DNA from 2 places in the Bradyrhizobium sp. USDA 4516 genome. Region 2 is predicted to be linked to the other one. Evidence: predicted binding sites of a transcription regulator. Region 2 holds the regulator's gene; the other holds the start of a gene.
The links. Region 2 encodes PhoB, which activates phosphate uptake and scavenging genes when phosphate is short. Its sites were predicted from a motif close to TGTCATNNANCTGTCAT; they were not measured.
Positions count from the first base shown of each region.

Region 1: ACVI1L_RS38015 (OprO/OprP family phosphate-selective porin) is a predicted target of PhoB. The motif match lies at 4,190-4,206, and genes of this name have one in related genera.

Region 1 is NZ_JBSRXT010000001.1:8,209,638-8,217,361, forward strand. It holds gene ACVI1L_RS38000 (alpha/beta hydrolase) at 86-1,003, shown strand; gene ACVI1L_RS38005 (replication-associated recombination protein A) at 1,233-2,567, opposite strand; gene ACVI1L_RS38010 (DegQ family serine endoprotease) at 2,564-3,922, opposite strand; gene ACVI1L_RS38015 (OprO/OprP family phosphate-selective porin) at 4,268-5,866, shown strand; gene ACVI1L_RS38020 (winged helix-turn-helix transcriptional regulator) at 6,219-6,599, opposite strand; gene ACVI1L_RS38025 (zinc-binding alcohol dehydrogenase family protein) at 6,718-7,724, shown strand, end outside.
Region 2 is NZ_JBSRXT010000001.1:2,130,630-2,138,353, forward strand. It holds partial or broken gene ACVI1L_RS09940 (IS110 family RNA-guided transposase) at 1-604, opposite strand, end outside; gene ACVI1L_RS09945 (Hsp33 family molecular chaperone) at 774-1,775, opposite strand; gene argF (ornithine carbamoyltransferase) at 1,997-2,923, opposite strand; gene ACVI1L_RS09955 (aspartate aminotransferase family protein) at 2,923-4,131, opposite strand; gene ACVI1L_RS09960 (GcrA family cell cycle regulator) at 4,619-5,131, shown strand; gene phoB (phosphate regulon transcriptional regulator PhoB) at 5,427-6,137, opposite strand; gene phoU (phosphate signaling complex protein PhoU) at 6,283-6,999, opposite strand; gene pstB (phosphate ABC transporter ATP-binding protein PstB) at 7,106-7,724, opposite strand, start outside.

The DNA of each region.
Region 1 (7,724 bases), 6.1 Mb from region 2:
CAACATCGGCCATGTTCGGCCGCATACGGCAATCGACGGGGGCCCTGGAATGAGACTGACGATATCGGCTTTGGCGGCGGCCCTGATGCTCACGGACCCTGCGCTCGCCCAGCAAAGTCCGATGCCCGAAGCCGCGATGCCGGAAGATCTGGCCTGGAAGCTCCTGGAACTCGGCCGCGTCATCGACCCGCCCAAGACCGCTGCACTCTACGCGCCGCTGCAACAGAAGGAGCCCTATCAGGGCGTCAAGGTCGAGCGCGACCTCAAATACGGCCCCGCCGACCGGCATCTGCTCGACATGTTCACGCCGGAGACGGCGGCGCCCGCACGACCCGTGCTGATCTACATCCATGGCGGGGGCTTCGTCGCGGGCAACAAGCGCGCGCCCGGCAGCCCGTTCTACGACAACATCATGCTGTGGGCGGTCAAGAACGGCTTCGTTGGCGTCAATGCCACCTATCGCCTCGCGCCGGCCTTTCCGTGGCCGGCAGGCCCGGAGGACATGGGTGCGATCGTGCAGTGGGTTGCGGAAAACATCGCCTCCCGCGGCGGCGAGCCGAGGCGCATCTTCCTGATGGGCCAATCGGCCGGCGCGATCCATGTCGCGAGCTATGTCTCCCATGGCGAATTCCACAAGGTGAAGGGCGGCGGACTTGCCGGCGCGATCATGGTGTCGGGCATCTATGATCTGACGGCCTCGCCGGCCGGCGACGCCGAGCTCGCCTATTACGGCTCCGACCCCTCGCGCTATGCCGAACGCTCCTCGCTGCAAGGGCTGGTCGCGAGCCCGATCCCGTTCCTGATCACCGCGGCCGAGCTCGATCCGCCGCGCTTCGTCGAGCAGTTCGAGCTCATGAAGCAGGCCAGTTGCAAGCGGCCGAGCGGCTGCGCCCGCAGCTTCATGCTGCCGCAGCACAGCCACATGTCGGAGGTCTATGCGATCAACACGCCGGACACGCGGCTGACGGACGAGATTTTGGAGTTCGTGAAGAGCGTCAAGTGACGCGCCAGCGCAATATGAGGTTATGGGCCGTCGCAGCGGGCGCTGGCAAAATATCGAAAACAACCCCATGCAAAGGAGCCGGCGGCGATCGGCGTGGCACCAAGCAACTTGACACGTCGGGCAAATCAGGAATATATTTCTAATATTCCGAAGTTACGCAAGCGTTCCCTGCCCGCGCCGCAGGTGGGAACGTGCGCTATTCGCGACCACGGCCCAATCTCGTCTTGCCCTAGCTCCCGCCCCGGTCCTTGCGCAGCCGCTGCCAGTAATCCAGCCGCTTGCGGATCTCGCGTTCGAAGCCGCGGTCGGGCGGATCGTAGAAGGTCTGGCGGCCCAGCGCTTCCGGGAAATAGTCCTGGCCGGAGAATGCGTCCGGCATGTCGTGATCATATTGATAGCCGGAGCCGTAGCCCTCCGACTTCATCAGCTTGGTCGGCGAATTCAAAATGTGCTTCGGCGGCAGCAGCGAGCCGCCCTGCTTTGCGGTCTGCATCGCAGCACCAAACGCGGTGTAGACCGCGTTCGATTTCGGCGCGGTGGCGAGATAGACCACGGCCTGCGCGATCGCGAGCTCACCCTCCGGCGAGCCGAGGAAATCGTAAGCATCCTTGGCGGCGTTGCACACCGCCAGCGCCTGCGGATCGGCAAGGCCGATATCTTCGACCGCCATGCGCACCACGCGCCGCGCCAGGAACAGCGGATCCTCGCCGGCATCGAACATGCGCGCGAGATAATACAGCGCCGCATCCGGATCGGAGCCGCGCACTGACTTGTGCAGCGCCGAGATCAGATTGTAATGGCCGTCGGCCGATTTGTCGTAGATCGGCGCCCGGCGTTGCAGGATGGCCTGCAACTGCTCGGCGTTGAACACCTCGCCCTTGCGGGCGGCGCGCCAGACCTCTTCGGCCAATGTCAGCGAGGCGCGGCCATCGCCATCGGCCATCCGCACCAGCACGGCGCGGGCTTCGGCATCGAGCGGCAGCGGCTTGCCCTCGATCTTCTCGGCATTGGCGAACAGTTTCTCGATCGCCGCCGTATCGAGCGAGTGAAACACCAGCACGCGGGCGCGCGACAGCAACGCCGCGTTGAGCTCGAAGGACGGGTTCTCCGTGGTGGCGCCGACCAGCACCACCGTGCCGTCCTCCATCACGGGCAGGAAGGAATCCTGCTGCGCGCGGTTGAAACGATGCACCTCGTCGACGAACAGGAGCGTGCCCTTGCCGGTCTCGCGGCGTGCACGCGCGGCATCGAACGCCTTCTTGAGATCGGCGACGCCGGAGAACACCGCGGAGATCTGCTCGAAATGCAGCTCGGTGGCGTCGGCCAGAAGCCGCGCCACCGTGGTCTTGCCGGTGCCGGGCGGTCCCCAGAACACCAGCGAGCCCAGCGTGCGCGTCTCCAGCATCCGCGTCAGCGCGCCGTCAGGGCCGAGGATGTGATCCTGGCCGACGACATCGGCCAGCGTGCGCGGACGCAGCCGGTCCGGCAGCGGGTGCGGCGCGTCCTGCTCCATCCCCGCCGCAGCAAAGAGGTTGCCGGCCTCTCGCGGTTGCTTGGGGCTCATCCGCCGAGCGTCACGTTGATCTGCTGGCCGCCGCGCACCAGCGTGATGCGCCAGACCCGCGTCCCCGTCTTCGATGCCTTCTCGAGGTCGCTGGTCCGCACGATCTTCTCGTTGTTGACCGCGAGGATGATGTCGCCCTTCTGGAAGCCGACATTGGCCGCGGTGCCGTCACCGGCGAGATCAGTCACCACCACGCCCTCGGCACCGGCGTCGAGATGCAGTTCGTCGGCCAGCGCCGGCGAGATGTTGGCGACCCTCGCGCCCTGGAACGGCGAGCGCGCGGTCAGCACGATCTCGTCGCGGTTGGTGTCGGGCGCGGTCTCCAGCGGTATGGTGAGCTTCACCGGCTTGCCGGCGCGCTGCACCTCGATCTCCGCGTTGCCGCCGAGCGGACGGGTCGCGAAGCGGTAGTCGAACGCGTTGGGATCGTCGATCGGCGTGCCGTCGATCCCGACGATCAGGTCGGAGAGCTTCAGTCCGGCCTTCGCCGCCGGGCTGTTCGGCGCGACGTTGGCGACCAGCGCGCCAGACGGCAGCTTCAGCCCGAGCGTCTCGGCAATCTCCGGCGTCACCGCCTGCAGCCGCGCGCCGAGCCATGGCCGCTTCACATTCTTGCCGCCGCTCTTGGCGGAGGCCACCACGACGCGCACCATGTTGGCGGGGATCGCAAAGCCGATGCCCTGCGAGCCGCCGGAGCGCGAGAAGATCGCAGTGTTGATGCCGGCGAGCCGGCCGGTCATGTCGACCAGCGCGCCGCCGGAATTGCCGGGATTGATCGCGGCGTCGGTCTGAATGAAGAATTGATAATCCGTGATCCCGACTTGAGTGCGCGCCAGGGCCGAGATGATGCCGTGCGTCACGGTCTGGCCGACGCCGAACGGATTGCCGATCGCGAGCACGACGTCACCGACCTGCAGCTGGTCGGAATTGGCGAAGTCGAGGGTCGCGAACTTCTCCTTGTTGGTGTCCTTCAGGCGCAGCACCGCGAGGTCGGTACGGCTGTCCTTCAGCACGATCTCGGCCTCGTATTCGCGCTTGTCGGCGAGCGAGACCTTCACCTGATCGGCGCCCTCGATCACGTGATTGTTTGTGACTACGAGGCCGGAGCCATCGACCATCACGCCGGAGCCGAGCGAGCGCTGCATCTGCTCGGGCTGCTGTCCCGGCACGCCGAAGAACCGGCGAAAAATCGGGTCATCCAGAAATGGATTGCGGTTCTGCACGGTCTTGGCGGCGTAGACATTGACCACCGCCGGCTGCACCCGCTGCACGATCGGCGCATAGGACAATTGCAGCTCGGCCTGCGAGGACGGCACGCGGCGGTCCTGCGCCGCGGCTGCGGAAAGATTCCCCATGAAGGCCAACGTGCACAGAGCGGATACGGCAGCAAAGCGGACAGGTCGGAGCATTCTCACCTCTCGTGGAAACGCCGGAATATAGGCGTGTTCGCCGGGCAATTGAAGGGCGCCCGGCCGGATAACTGGCCCCCCGCCGTACCGGTGCACAACCCGCAGCGGCCGCGTTGAAGCGCGCCGCCAAGCTTCTATGATGGCTGTCATCTCGCTGCGCCGCTCCGCTTGTTGCCTGCGGACCACAAGCGGAACTGCGATGCCCGGAAGCACTGTCGTGCGTCAGTCACGATACGCTCCTAGGACCGTTCAGTGAGTGAGTGGGGAATTCAAACACAACGGGGGTGCACAATGGGTGCAACAAAAGTCAGTGCAATCGCCATAGGCCTGGCAGGGGCGCTTGCCGCCTCGCCGGCCTATTCGCAATCGGCCGGAGGCGGCAGCGATACGGAGATCGCGCTGCTGAAGCAGCAGCTGAAGATGCTCGAGCAGAAGCTCGACAAACTGCAGAAGCAGACCAACGCCAATACCGCAAGCGCAGCCAGCGCAAACGCCAATGCGAAGGCGGCGGATGCCAAGGCCGCGCGGGTGGCGACCGCCAACGCCGCGATCCCGGTGAAGGGCCCGGTCGCGCCGTCCGGCGTCGTGGTGACGATGCCGAACAACCGGCCGACGATCTGCACCGCGGACGAACAGAACTGCGTTGCGATCACGAGCCGCGTGCACTGGGATGTCGGCGGCTACGACTATCGCCCGAACACCGCAGGCACCTCACCGCAGAAGCTCGACAGCGGCGAGAACGTCCGCCGCGCGCGCATCGGCATCGTCGGCAAGTTCTTCGGTGACTGGAATTACTCGCTGATCTACGATTTCGGCGGCTCGTCCGACGGCTTCGGCGGCGCGGCGCCGGGATCGCTGCCCGGCGGCGGCACCTCGGGCATCGAGAACGCGTATCTGAGCTACACCGGCTTCAAGCCGTTCGGCGGCAAGATGGCGATCGAAGGCGGCATCATGGACGTGCCGTGGACACTCGACGAAGCGACCAGCTCCAACGACATCCTGTTCATGGAGCGCGCCTCGGTCGGCATCATCGCACAGAACATCGCCGCCGGTGACTTCCGTTCGGCCGCCGGCACCCGCTGGTGGAACGACCAGTTCTGGATCGGCGGCTATGTCACCGGACCGACGTCGGGCGCCATCCACTCCGCGTCCTCCGCCTCGCCGGCCGGCACGTCCGAGCAGTATGGCGGGGTCATCCGCGTTGCCGGCAATCCGATCAGCGGCAAGAATTATTCGGTGCACATTGGCGCCGATGCGGAATGGCTGGTGCAGCCGCCGCGCAACCAGCTCACGCAGGCGCAGACGCTCACGCTCAGCGACCGGCCCGAGCTGCGCATCGATCCGACCACGCTGATCTCGACCGGTGCGATCGCCAATGTCTCCGGCGCGCAGGTCTACGGCGTCGAGGCGGCGGCGACCTATGGCCCGTTCATCGCGCAGGGCGAATATTACTGGTTCAATGTCGACCGCTCCGCGAACACCGGACTGCCGCCGTTCGGCGCGCCGAGCCTGAAGTTCGACGGCGGTTACGCGCAGGTCGGCTATGTGCTGACCGGCGAGAACCACGCCTACAACCCGGCGACGGCCTCCTATAGCGGGATCAAGCCGCATGATCCGTTCTCGCTCGCCGGCGGCGGCTGGGGCGCCTGGGAAATCGCCGGCCGCGTCAGCACGATGGACCTCAACGATCAGATCGCGCAGGCGGTCGGCATCGCGGGTGGACGGCAGACCGTCTACACCGCCGCGCTGAACTGGTACGTCAACAACAACGTCCGCTTCATGCTGAACTATCTGCACGGCGATATCGCCAAGCAGGCCTCGGCGACCTCGGCTGCGGACGTCGGCTCGAAGTTCGACGCGGTCGCGCTGCGTACGCAGGTTGCGTTCTGAGGCGATCGGAGCTGAGACCAACTCATAGACGGCCGGGGCATCGCTCCGGCCGTTTTCATCGAGCGTTTGGTTCACGCGTTTCTAGCTGAATGAGATCGGTCGAATATTGACCAGGACGGCGCCGCGCTCCCTCTCCCCGTTCTTACGGGGAGAGGGTTGGGGGGAGGGGCCCTCTCCGCGTATTCGGCAGCAGCTGCGCTTGCTGAGGCTCCCCCTCACCCGGAACGCATCTGACGATGCGTCATAGCCGAAGCACCGCTTCGGCGTTCTTGAGAACGGCCGCCGTAGGCGGCCTATGCCTCTCCCCGCACGCAGGGCGAGGTGAAGCGGAGCGCGTCGCGCGAACATGCTTTCAGGCCGCGCGCTTCGACTTCTTCACAATGACCTCCGGCGCCGCCGCGCAGGACAGCCGCTCCTGATGGCCCTCGCCCCAGGCTTTCAGAATATCGATCACCGGGCGCAGGCTCTCGCCGAGTTCGGAAAGCGTGTACTCGACCCGTGGCGGCACCTCGGCATAGACCTTGCGGATCACGAGGCCGTCGTCCTCGAGCGCGCGCAGCTGCTTGGTCAGCATGCGCTGGGTGATGCCGGGCATCCGCCGCCGCAACTCGCCGAAGCGCTGGGTGCCGGCCTGCAAATGATACAGGATCACGCCCTTCCATTTGCCATCGATCAGGTCGAGCGCCGCCTCGACCGCGCAGCCCGGCCGGCGCGCGAAATTCTTCCGTTTCATGCAGTATTTTCCCAATAGTATACAAACAGGGACTAGTTCCCTGTTTTTACAGTACTTGCCAAATGGACGCCAGCGCGACAGTTAATCGGCAGGCAATCGCCCACCACGGAGACCAGGCATGAAGGCCGTCGGATACCAAAAATCGCTGCCGATCGAGGCGGCGGATTCGCTCGTCGATTTCGAGATCGCCAAGCCTGAGCCGAAGGGGCGCGACATCCGCGTCGCGGTGAAGGCCATCTCGGCCAATCCGGTCGACTACAAGGTGCGCAAGCGCGCGGCGCCGACCGACGGCGGATACAAGATCCTCGGCTTCGACGCGGCCGGCGTGGTCGACGCGGTCGGGCCCGACGTCTCGCTCTTCAAGCCCGGCGACGAGGTGTTTTACGCGGGCTCGATCCTGCGCCAGGGCACCAATTCGGAATTTCATCTGGTCGATGAACGCATCGTCGGCAACAAGCCGGCGTCGCTGTCATTCGCGCCGGCCGCCGCCCTGCCCCTGACCTCGATCACCGCGTGGGAGCTGCTGTTCGACCGGCTCGGCGCGGTGCCGGGCAAGAGCCTCGATCCGCGCACGCTTCTGATCACCGGCGGCGCCGGCGGTGTCGGCTCGATCCTGATCCAGCTTGCGCGCCGCCTCACCGGACTGACCGTGGTTGCGACAGCAACGCGGCCGGAGTCGCAAAAGTGGTGCCGCGATCTCGGCGCCCATGCGGTGATCGACCACTCGCAGCCGATGAAGGAGCAGATCGAGAGCTTGAGGCTGCCGCCGGTCGGCCTCGTCGCCAGCCTCACCTTCACCGACCAGCACTACAAGTCGATCGCCGACTTCATCGCGCCGCAGGGCAAGTTCGGCCTGATCGACGATCCGCCGGAATTCAACGTCGCCGCGTTCAAGGGCAAGGCGGTCTCGGTGCACTGGGAATCGATGTTCACGCGCTCCTCGTTCCAGACACCCGACATGATCGCGCAGCATCATCTGCTCAACGATGTCGCCGACCTGATCGACAAGGGCGTGCTGCGCACCACGCTCGACCAGACCTTCGGTACCATCAACGCCGCCAACCTCAAGCGCGCCCACGCTCTGCTGGAAAGCGGCAAGTCACGCGGCAAGATCGTGCTCGAGGG
Region 2 (7,724 bases):
GTGTGCTTGTCCAGGCTCTTGAACTCCCGCAGCAGCACCGCATGGGCTTGGAGCAGCGCCGCCGCGACCAACTCCAGTCCGGGATGGCCGGTCACGAGCTCGCGGATGCGCCCGGCGAACGTGCGCTCGGTGGTCGCACCGACCTTCAGGCCAAAACCGCGAAGTATGCCGCGCAGGCTGTTCTCGACATCGCGAAGCTTGGATTGCAGCAGCTTGCGCGCCGTCAGGATGGCGCGGGTCTCCTGCGCCGCGACCGACTTGCAGTGCACCGGCCGGAACCAGCCGAGCCGCATCAACTGCGCGATCCGGCGGGCATCGTTGCGGTCCGTCTTCACCGGCATCGACTTGAAGGCTTCGCGAACGTGCCGCGTTTCCAGCAGCTCGACCGCAAGCCCTGCGTCTCGCAGACCCGCATACAGCCATTGCGACAAGGGGCCTGCCTCCAGCCCGATCCGTTCCAGTACCAGACCCAGCGACCGGAACCAGGCGATCAGCGCCGCCGGCTCGCTCGCAACCTTCGTCTCGCGCAAAATCTTGCCTGTCCCATCGACAAGCAAACGCTCGAGCATTCCAAAGACACGTCAATTCCTGCATAGTGGTACATGGTCGTCCCTTAATGATGCTTGGAGCGGGCTTGCCCGACTCCGTTGGAACACCATCAGTTTGAGGGACGACCGCCTTCCAACCAACAGGCCGCTCGCGAGCGCGCTTCCAAATTGCGCCGTAGCGAGCGGGCGGCCGGCCCGTTACCCCATCTAAGATGACGAACGCGTCTACTCCACGCCGGCTTCCTGCGGCGTGAATTCATACACCGACGAGCAGAACTCGCAGGTCACGACGACCTTGCCGTCCTTGACCATCTCGGCGCGGTCGTTCGGCGCAAAGCTCTTCAGCATCGACGACACCGCGTCGCGCGAGCAGGAGCACTGCGCGCGCAGCGTTTGCGGGTTGAAGACACGCACGCCACGTTCGTGGAACAGGCGATAGAGCAGCCGCTCACCGGACAGATCGGGATCGATCAGCTCGACGTCCTCGACGGTCGAGATCAGCGACTGGCCCTCGACCCAGGCGTCATCGTCCGGCACGCTATGCGTGGCCGTGCCTTCCGGCGCATCGCCGGGATGCAGATCGGCCTGCTTGGCGCGCTCGGGCGCCTTGGGCAGGAATTGCAGCAGGATGCCGCCGGCACGCCAGTGCAGCTTGCCGCCCTCGCCGCCGCGCATCTCCTCGCCGACCGCAAGCCGCACCCGCGTCGGAATCTGCTCCGAGCGCAGGAAATATTCGTGGGCCGCCTCTTCCAGGCCGCCGCCGTCGAGCGCGACCAGTCCCTGGTAGCGGCTGGTGTTGGAGCCCTGATCGATGGTCATCGCAAGGTGGCCCTTGCCGAGCAGCTCGCCCGAGCTCTGGCCATTCTTGAGGCGCGATGCGTCGTAGCGCGCATAGGCGCGCAGCCGGTCGGGCGCCTGGAAATCCACGATCAGGAGCGAGACCGGACCTTCGGTCCGGGTCTGCAGGATGAAGCGGCCCTCGAACTTGACCGACGAGCCGAGCAGCGTGGTCAGCACGATCGCCTCGCCGAGCAGCTTGCCGACCGCGGGCGGATAATCGTGCTTGTGCAGGATCTCGTCGAGCGCGGGGCCGAGCCGGGTCAGCCGGCCGCGCAGGTCCAGCGCGCCGACCTCGAATGCCAGCACGGCATCGTCGACCGGAACCGCTGAGGGCGCGCGAACCGGCGCCTCGGGCGTATTTTTGATGTCGGGGGATTGTGAAACCATGGCGCTCTATCTGGGGTCTCGGACCATGAAATAAAGGGGTTCACTAACGCGGATGTTTCCGTCGTCCCTGCGAAAACATGCGAAAGCAGGGACCCATAACCACCGATGTGAGTTGCTTGCATCAAGCTGGTGCCCCAGCCTTCGCAACAATTGACAGCGATGGTTATGGGTCCGGGGTCGCGCTTCGCTTGCCCGGAACGACAACGCTTACTGATCTCCGACTACGCGACCGCGTCGAAACACCAGGCCAGAATGCCCTTCTGCGCATGCAGGCGGTTTTCCGCCTCGTCGAACACCACGGATTGCGGCCCGTCGATCACCTCGTCGGTGACCTCCTCGCCGCGATGCGCGGGCAGGCAGTGCATGAACAGTGCGTCCGGCTTGGCGAGCGACATCAGCTTGGCATTGACCTGATAGGGCCGCAGCACGTTGTGGCGGTGCTCGCCCTCCTTGTCGCCCATCGACACCCAGGTGTCGGTGACGACGCAGTCGGCGCCGCGCACGGCGGCTTCCGGATCGGTGCCGAGCATGATCGGCGCGCCGGTCGCCTTGATCCAGTCGCGCATCGGCTTCTTCGGCGACAGCTCCGGCGGGGTCGCAACATTGAGCTGGAACTTGAACCGCTCGGCGGCATGCGCCCAGGAGGCCAGCACGTTGTTGTCGTCGCCGGTCCAGGCCACGGTCTTGCCCTCGATCGAGCCGCGGTTTTCCTCATAGGTCATGAGGTCGGCCATCACCTGGCAGGGATGCGAACGCCGGGTCAGGCCGTTGATGACGGGAACGGTGGCGTGAGCCGCGAGCTCGAGCAGCGCGTCATGGTTGAGGATGCGGATCATGATCGCATCGACATAGCGCGACAGCACGCGCGCGGTGTCGGCGATGGTCTCGCCGCGGCCGAGCTGCATCTCGGCGCCGGTCAGCATGATGGATTCACCGCCGAGCTGGCGCATGCCCACGTCGAACGACACCCTTGTGCGGGTCGACGGGCGCTCGAAGATCATCGCCAGCGTCTTGCCTTCGAGCGGCTTACTGCCCTTCTCATGCGCCTTCAGCTTCGCCTTCATGGCGGCTCCGGCGGACAGCATGTTGCGCAGTTCGCCGAGCGGCAGCTCGTTGATATCGAGGAAGTGACGGACCGGCTTGCTCATTATCCAGCCGCCTTCTTCGGCTGCGCCACCGACAATGTCGCGCAGGCGCGCTCGAGCGCGGTGATCGACTGGTCGATCTCGGACTCGGTCACGATCAGCGGCGCCAGGAACCGCACCACATTGTCGCCTGCGCCGACGGTGAGCAGCTTCTCGCTGCGCAGCGCTGCGATCAGGTCGCCCGACGGCACCACGGCCTTGACGCCGATCAACAGCCCCTCGCCGCGTACCTCCGACAGCACGCCGGGATAGCGGTCGACGACGGAGGCGAGCTTCTGCTTGAGCAGCAGCGACATCTTCTGCACATGCTCGAAGAAGCCGGGTTTCAGCATGACGTCGAGCACGGCATTGGCGGCGGCGACCGCGAGCGGATTGCCGCCGAAGGTCGAGCCGTGCGAGCCGGGCGCCATGCCGGCCGCGGCCTGCGCGGTCGCCAGCACCGCGCCGATCGGGAAACCGCCCCCGAGCGCCTTGGCCAGCGACATCACGTCCGGCGTGACGCCGGTGCGCTTGTAGGCGAACAGCTCGCCGGTTCGGCCCATGCCGGTCTGCACCTCGTCGAAGGCGAGCAGCAGGCCGTGCTCGTCGCACAGCGCGCGCAGTGCCTTGAAGAACGCCTGTGGCGCCGAGCGCACGCCGCCCTCGCCCTGCACCGGCTCGATCAGGATGCCGGCGGTGTGCGGACCGATCGCCTTCTTCACCGCGTCGATGTCGCCATGCGGCACCTGGTCGAAGCCGTCCATCGGCGGGCCGAAGCCCTCGAGATATTTCGCCGAGCCGGTCGCCGCCAGCGTGCCCAGCGTGCGGCCGTGGAAGGCGCCCTCGAAGGTGATGATGCGGTAGCGCTCGCCATGGCCCTTGGAGAAGTGATAGTGGCGGACCAGCTTGATCACGCCCTCCATCGCTTCCGCGCCGGAATTGCAGAAGAACACGAAGTCGGCAAAGCTCTGCTCGCACAGCCGCGCGGCAAGCACCTCGCCGTCCGGGCTCTTGAACAGGTTCGACATGTGCCAGAGCTTGGTCGCCTGTTCCTGCAGCGCCTTGACGAGATGCGGATGCGCGTGCCCGAGCGCGTTGACCGCGACGCCCGAGGTGAAATCGAGATAGCGGTCGCCGTTGGTTGCGATCAGCCAGGCGCCCTCACCGCGCTCGAAACCGAGATCGACCCTGGCGAAGACGGGGAGCAGATGCGACGTGGCAGCGTTGGTCATGACGATCACTGACGGTTTTTAAGCCGACAATTGCCGCGCGCCTTGACGCCAGCGCAGCAACGGCCAGCTTCGGAAAACAAAACGGCCGCCTTTGCGGGCGGCACGTGGCGGGCATTCTATGCTGCGGTCGGTAAGTGTCAATCGCCACGAAGTGGCCTTCCTGCAATGCGAAACGAGCGCAATCCGGAGCATTCCGGTGCGGTGGAAAAGCCTCATCGCGATGCTTAACTGTGTGGGAACATGTGGACGCACGACCGCGGACTCTTGCGCCAGAGTCACGCCATATTGTAGCGTTTGGCCTGTCGGGTACGACATCTCGTGCGGCGGTACTGGACCCTCTAAGTAGCCTTTGTGTCTCGCGTAAACGTTCGGGCGCAACACCGTGCCCGGCGAGGGCTAAGGGATTCTGGCCGCAGGGATATTTGTCCAGATTGGCTCGCAGCGCCGCTCCAATGATTGGCCGGCGCTACGCGAAGGGAAGAATGCGATGACTGTATTGACCTGGTCCGACGATCGCGTCGAGCAGCTGAAGAAGCTCTGGGAGTCCGGCCTGTCGGCCAGCCAGATCGCGGCGGAACTTGGCAATGTGACGCGAAACGCCGTGATCGGCAAAGTGCATCGGCTCGGCCTCTCCGGCCGCGCCAAGGCACCCTCCACGGCCGCGCCGCGGCAGCGCAAGGCCCGCCCCGCCCAGCACATGATGCGGGTGGCGCGCCCGGTCTCGCGCGGCAACACCGCGCTGGCGCACGCCTTCGAGGCCGAGATGGAGCCCGATCCGATCTCCTACGACAATGTGGTGCCGATGAGCCAGCGGCTGTCGCTGCTCGAGCTCAACGAGGCCACCTGTCACTGGCCGGTCGGCGATCCCTCGAGCCCGGAATTCTTCTTCTGCGGCGGCAAAGCGCTCGGCGGCCTGCCCTATTGCGCGCATCACTCGCGCGTCGCCTACCAGCCCGCCGCCGATCGCCGCCGGCCGTCGGCGAAACCGCAGATCAAGTGAGCACTCGGGAAAACGACGGAAGACCTCAAAGACAAATCCCCGCGAAAGCGGGGATTTTTTTGTGTGACGCAGCCCGGATGGAGCCAACGGGGCGCTCGTTCGCGCGACCCGTCGGCTCCATCCGGGCTACCGCTACATCACCGGCCTCGTCCCGGCGCAGGCCGGGACCCATAACCACGAATGGGTGTTGTTAGAAAGCCGTCTGGCCGCGTGCCGATTGCGCTGGCCGCGGCGTATGGGTCCCGGCTTTCGCCGGGACGACGCCGTGTTGCGGTTTATGAATGCCGCATGGCCGTTACGGCTGCGGCTCGGCCTTGGCAAAGCGGTCGTCGAGCGCGTAGCCGGCGCCGCGCACAGTGCGGATCGGATCCTGCTCGCGGCCCGGATTGAGCAGCTTGCGCAGGCGGCCGATATGCACGTCGACGGTGCGCTCATCGATGTAGATGTCGCGGCCCCAGACGCTGTCGAGCAATTGCTCGCGGCTGAACACGCGGCCGGGATGCTCGAGGAAGAATTCGAGCAGGCGATACTCGGTCGGCCCGAGATCGATCGGACGGCCCGAGCGCGCCACGCGGCGCTTCTCGCGGTCGAGCTCGATGTCGCCGTAGGTCAGCACGGTCGCAAGCCGCTCCGGGCTGGCGCGGCGCAAGAGGCCCTTCACCCGCGCCAGCAGCTCCGGCACCGAGAACGGCTTGACGATGTAATCGTCGGCGCCGGTGGCAAGCCCGCGCACGCGCTCGCTTTCCTCGCCGCGCGCGGTCAGCATAATGATCGGAAGCTGCTTGGTCTCGGGCCGCGCCCGCAGGCGGCGGCACAGTTCGATGCCGGACAGGCCCGGCAGCATCCAGTCCAGCACCACGAGGTCGGGAACGCGCTCCTTCAGCCTTGTATCCGCATCGTCGCCGCGCCCCACCGTCTCGACATCGTAGCCTTCCGCATCGAGATTGTAGCGCAATAGCGTCGTCAGCGCTTCCTCGTCTTCGACTACCAGAATGCGTGCGCTCATCGGTTTAAGTTCTTTCTCTGTGGTGATCCGTTGCCCGGACGCAAACCGAAACGCTTACTTCCTTGAGCATAGTCCCCGCGGAAACGATTTGTCGCGAGGATCGTCCAGTTTCGCTCTTGCCGGTTCCGTGCTTGCCGATCATGCCTCAGTTGCCCGGCACCGTGGTGGCAAAAGTGGTCATGTCGCCCTTCGGGCGCTTGTCGGTGATCTGCTGGCCCTCGATCATGTAGAACACGGTCTCGGCGATATTGGTGGCGTGATCGCCGATCCGCTCGATGTTCTTGGCGCAGAACATCAGATGGATGCAGAACGAGATGTTGCGCGGATCTTCCATCATGTAGGTGAGCAGTTCGCGGAACAGCGAGGTGCAGATCGCATCGACCTCCTCGTCGCCCTTCCAGACGTTCATCGCCGCCGGCAGGTCGTGCGCGGCATAGGCGTCGAGCACCGACTTGACCTGCGACAGCACGAGGTCGGTCATGTGCTCGAGGCCGCGGATCAACTTCAGCGGCTGGAAATCGCTCTCCAGCGCCGCGACGCGCTTGCCCATGTTCTTGGCGAGGTCGCCGATCCGCTCGAGATCGGTGGCGACGCGCATCGCGCTGACGATCTCACGCAGGTCGATCGCCATCGGCTGGCGGCGCGCGATCGTCAGCACCGCGCGCTCTTCGATGTTGCGCTGTAGATTGTCGATCTCGATGTCGGCGGCGACCACGCGCTTGCCGAGCGCGACGTCGCGACGGATCAGCGCGTCGACCGACTCGGTAATCATTCGTTCGACCAGGCCGCCCATCTCGGCGACCAGGCGGGTCAACTCCTGCAGGTCGCTGTCGAATGCCTTGGCGGTATGTTCAGAAGCCATCGCTTGTCTCCCTCAACCATGATCCCGGGGATCATGGTTTCGTGTCCTGAATTTTAGCATGACCTGATCGGAAAACCGGTTTCCACTTTTCCGGATCATGCGCCGGTCAACCGAACCGGCCGGTGATGTAGTCCTGGGTGCGCCGATCGCTCGGTGAGGTGAAGATCTTGTTGGTGTCGTCGAACTCGATCAGCTCGCCGAGATACATGAAGGCGGTCTTGTCGGAGACGCGCGCCGCCTGCTGCATGTTGTGGGTGACGATCGCGATCGTGTAGTCCTCGGAGAGTTCCTGGATCAGCTCCTCGACCTTGGCGGTCGAGATCGGGTCGAGCGCCGAGCACGGCTCGTCGAACAGGATCACCTCGGGGCGCACCGCCACGGTGCGCGCGATGCACAGGCGCTGCTGCTGGCCGCCGGAGAGCGACAGGCCGGAGGCGTTCAGCTTGTCCTTGACCTCGTTCCACAGCGCGCCGCCGCGCAGCGCCTTCTCGACCCGGTCGTCCATCTCGGACTTCGAGATCTTCTCATAGAGGCGGATGCCGAAGGCGATGTTCTCGTAGATCGTCATCGGGAACGGCGTCGGCTTCTGGAACACCATGCCGACCCGCGCGCGCAGCAAGTTGAGGTCGAGCTTGGGGTCGAGAATGTTGGTCTGGTCCAGCATCAGCTGGCCGACCGCGCGCTGACCCGGATACAGGTCGTACATCCGGTTGAAAATGCGCAGC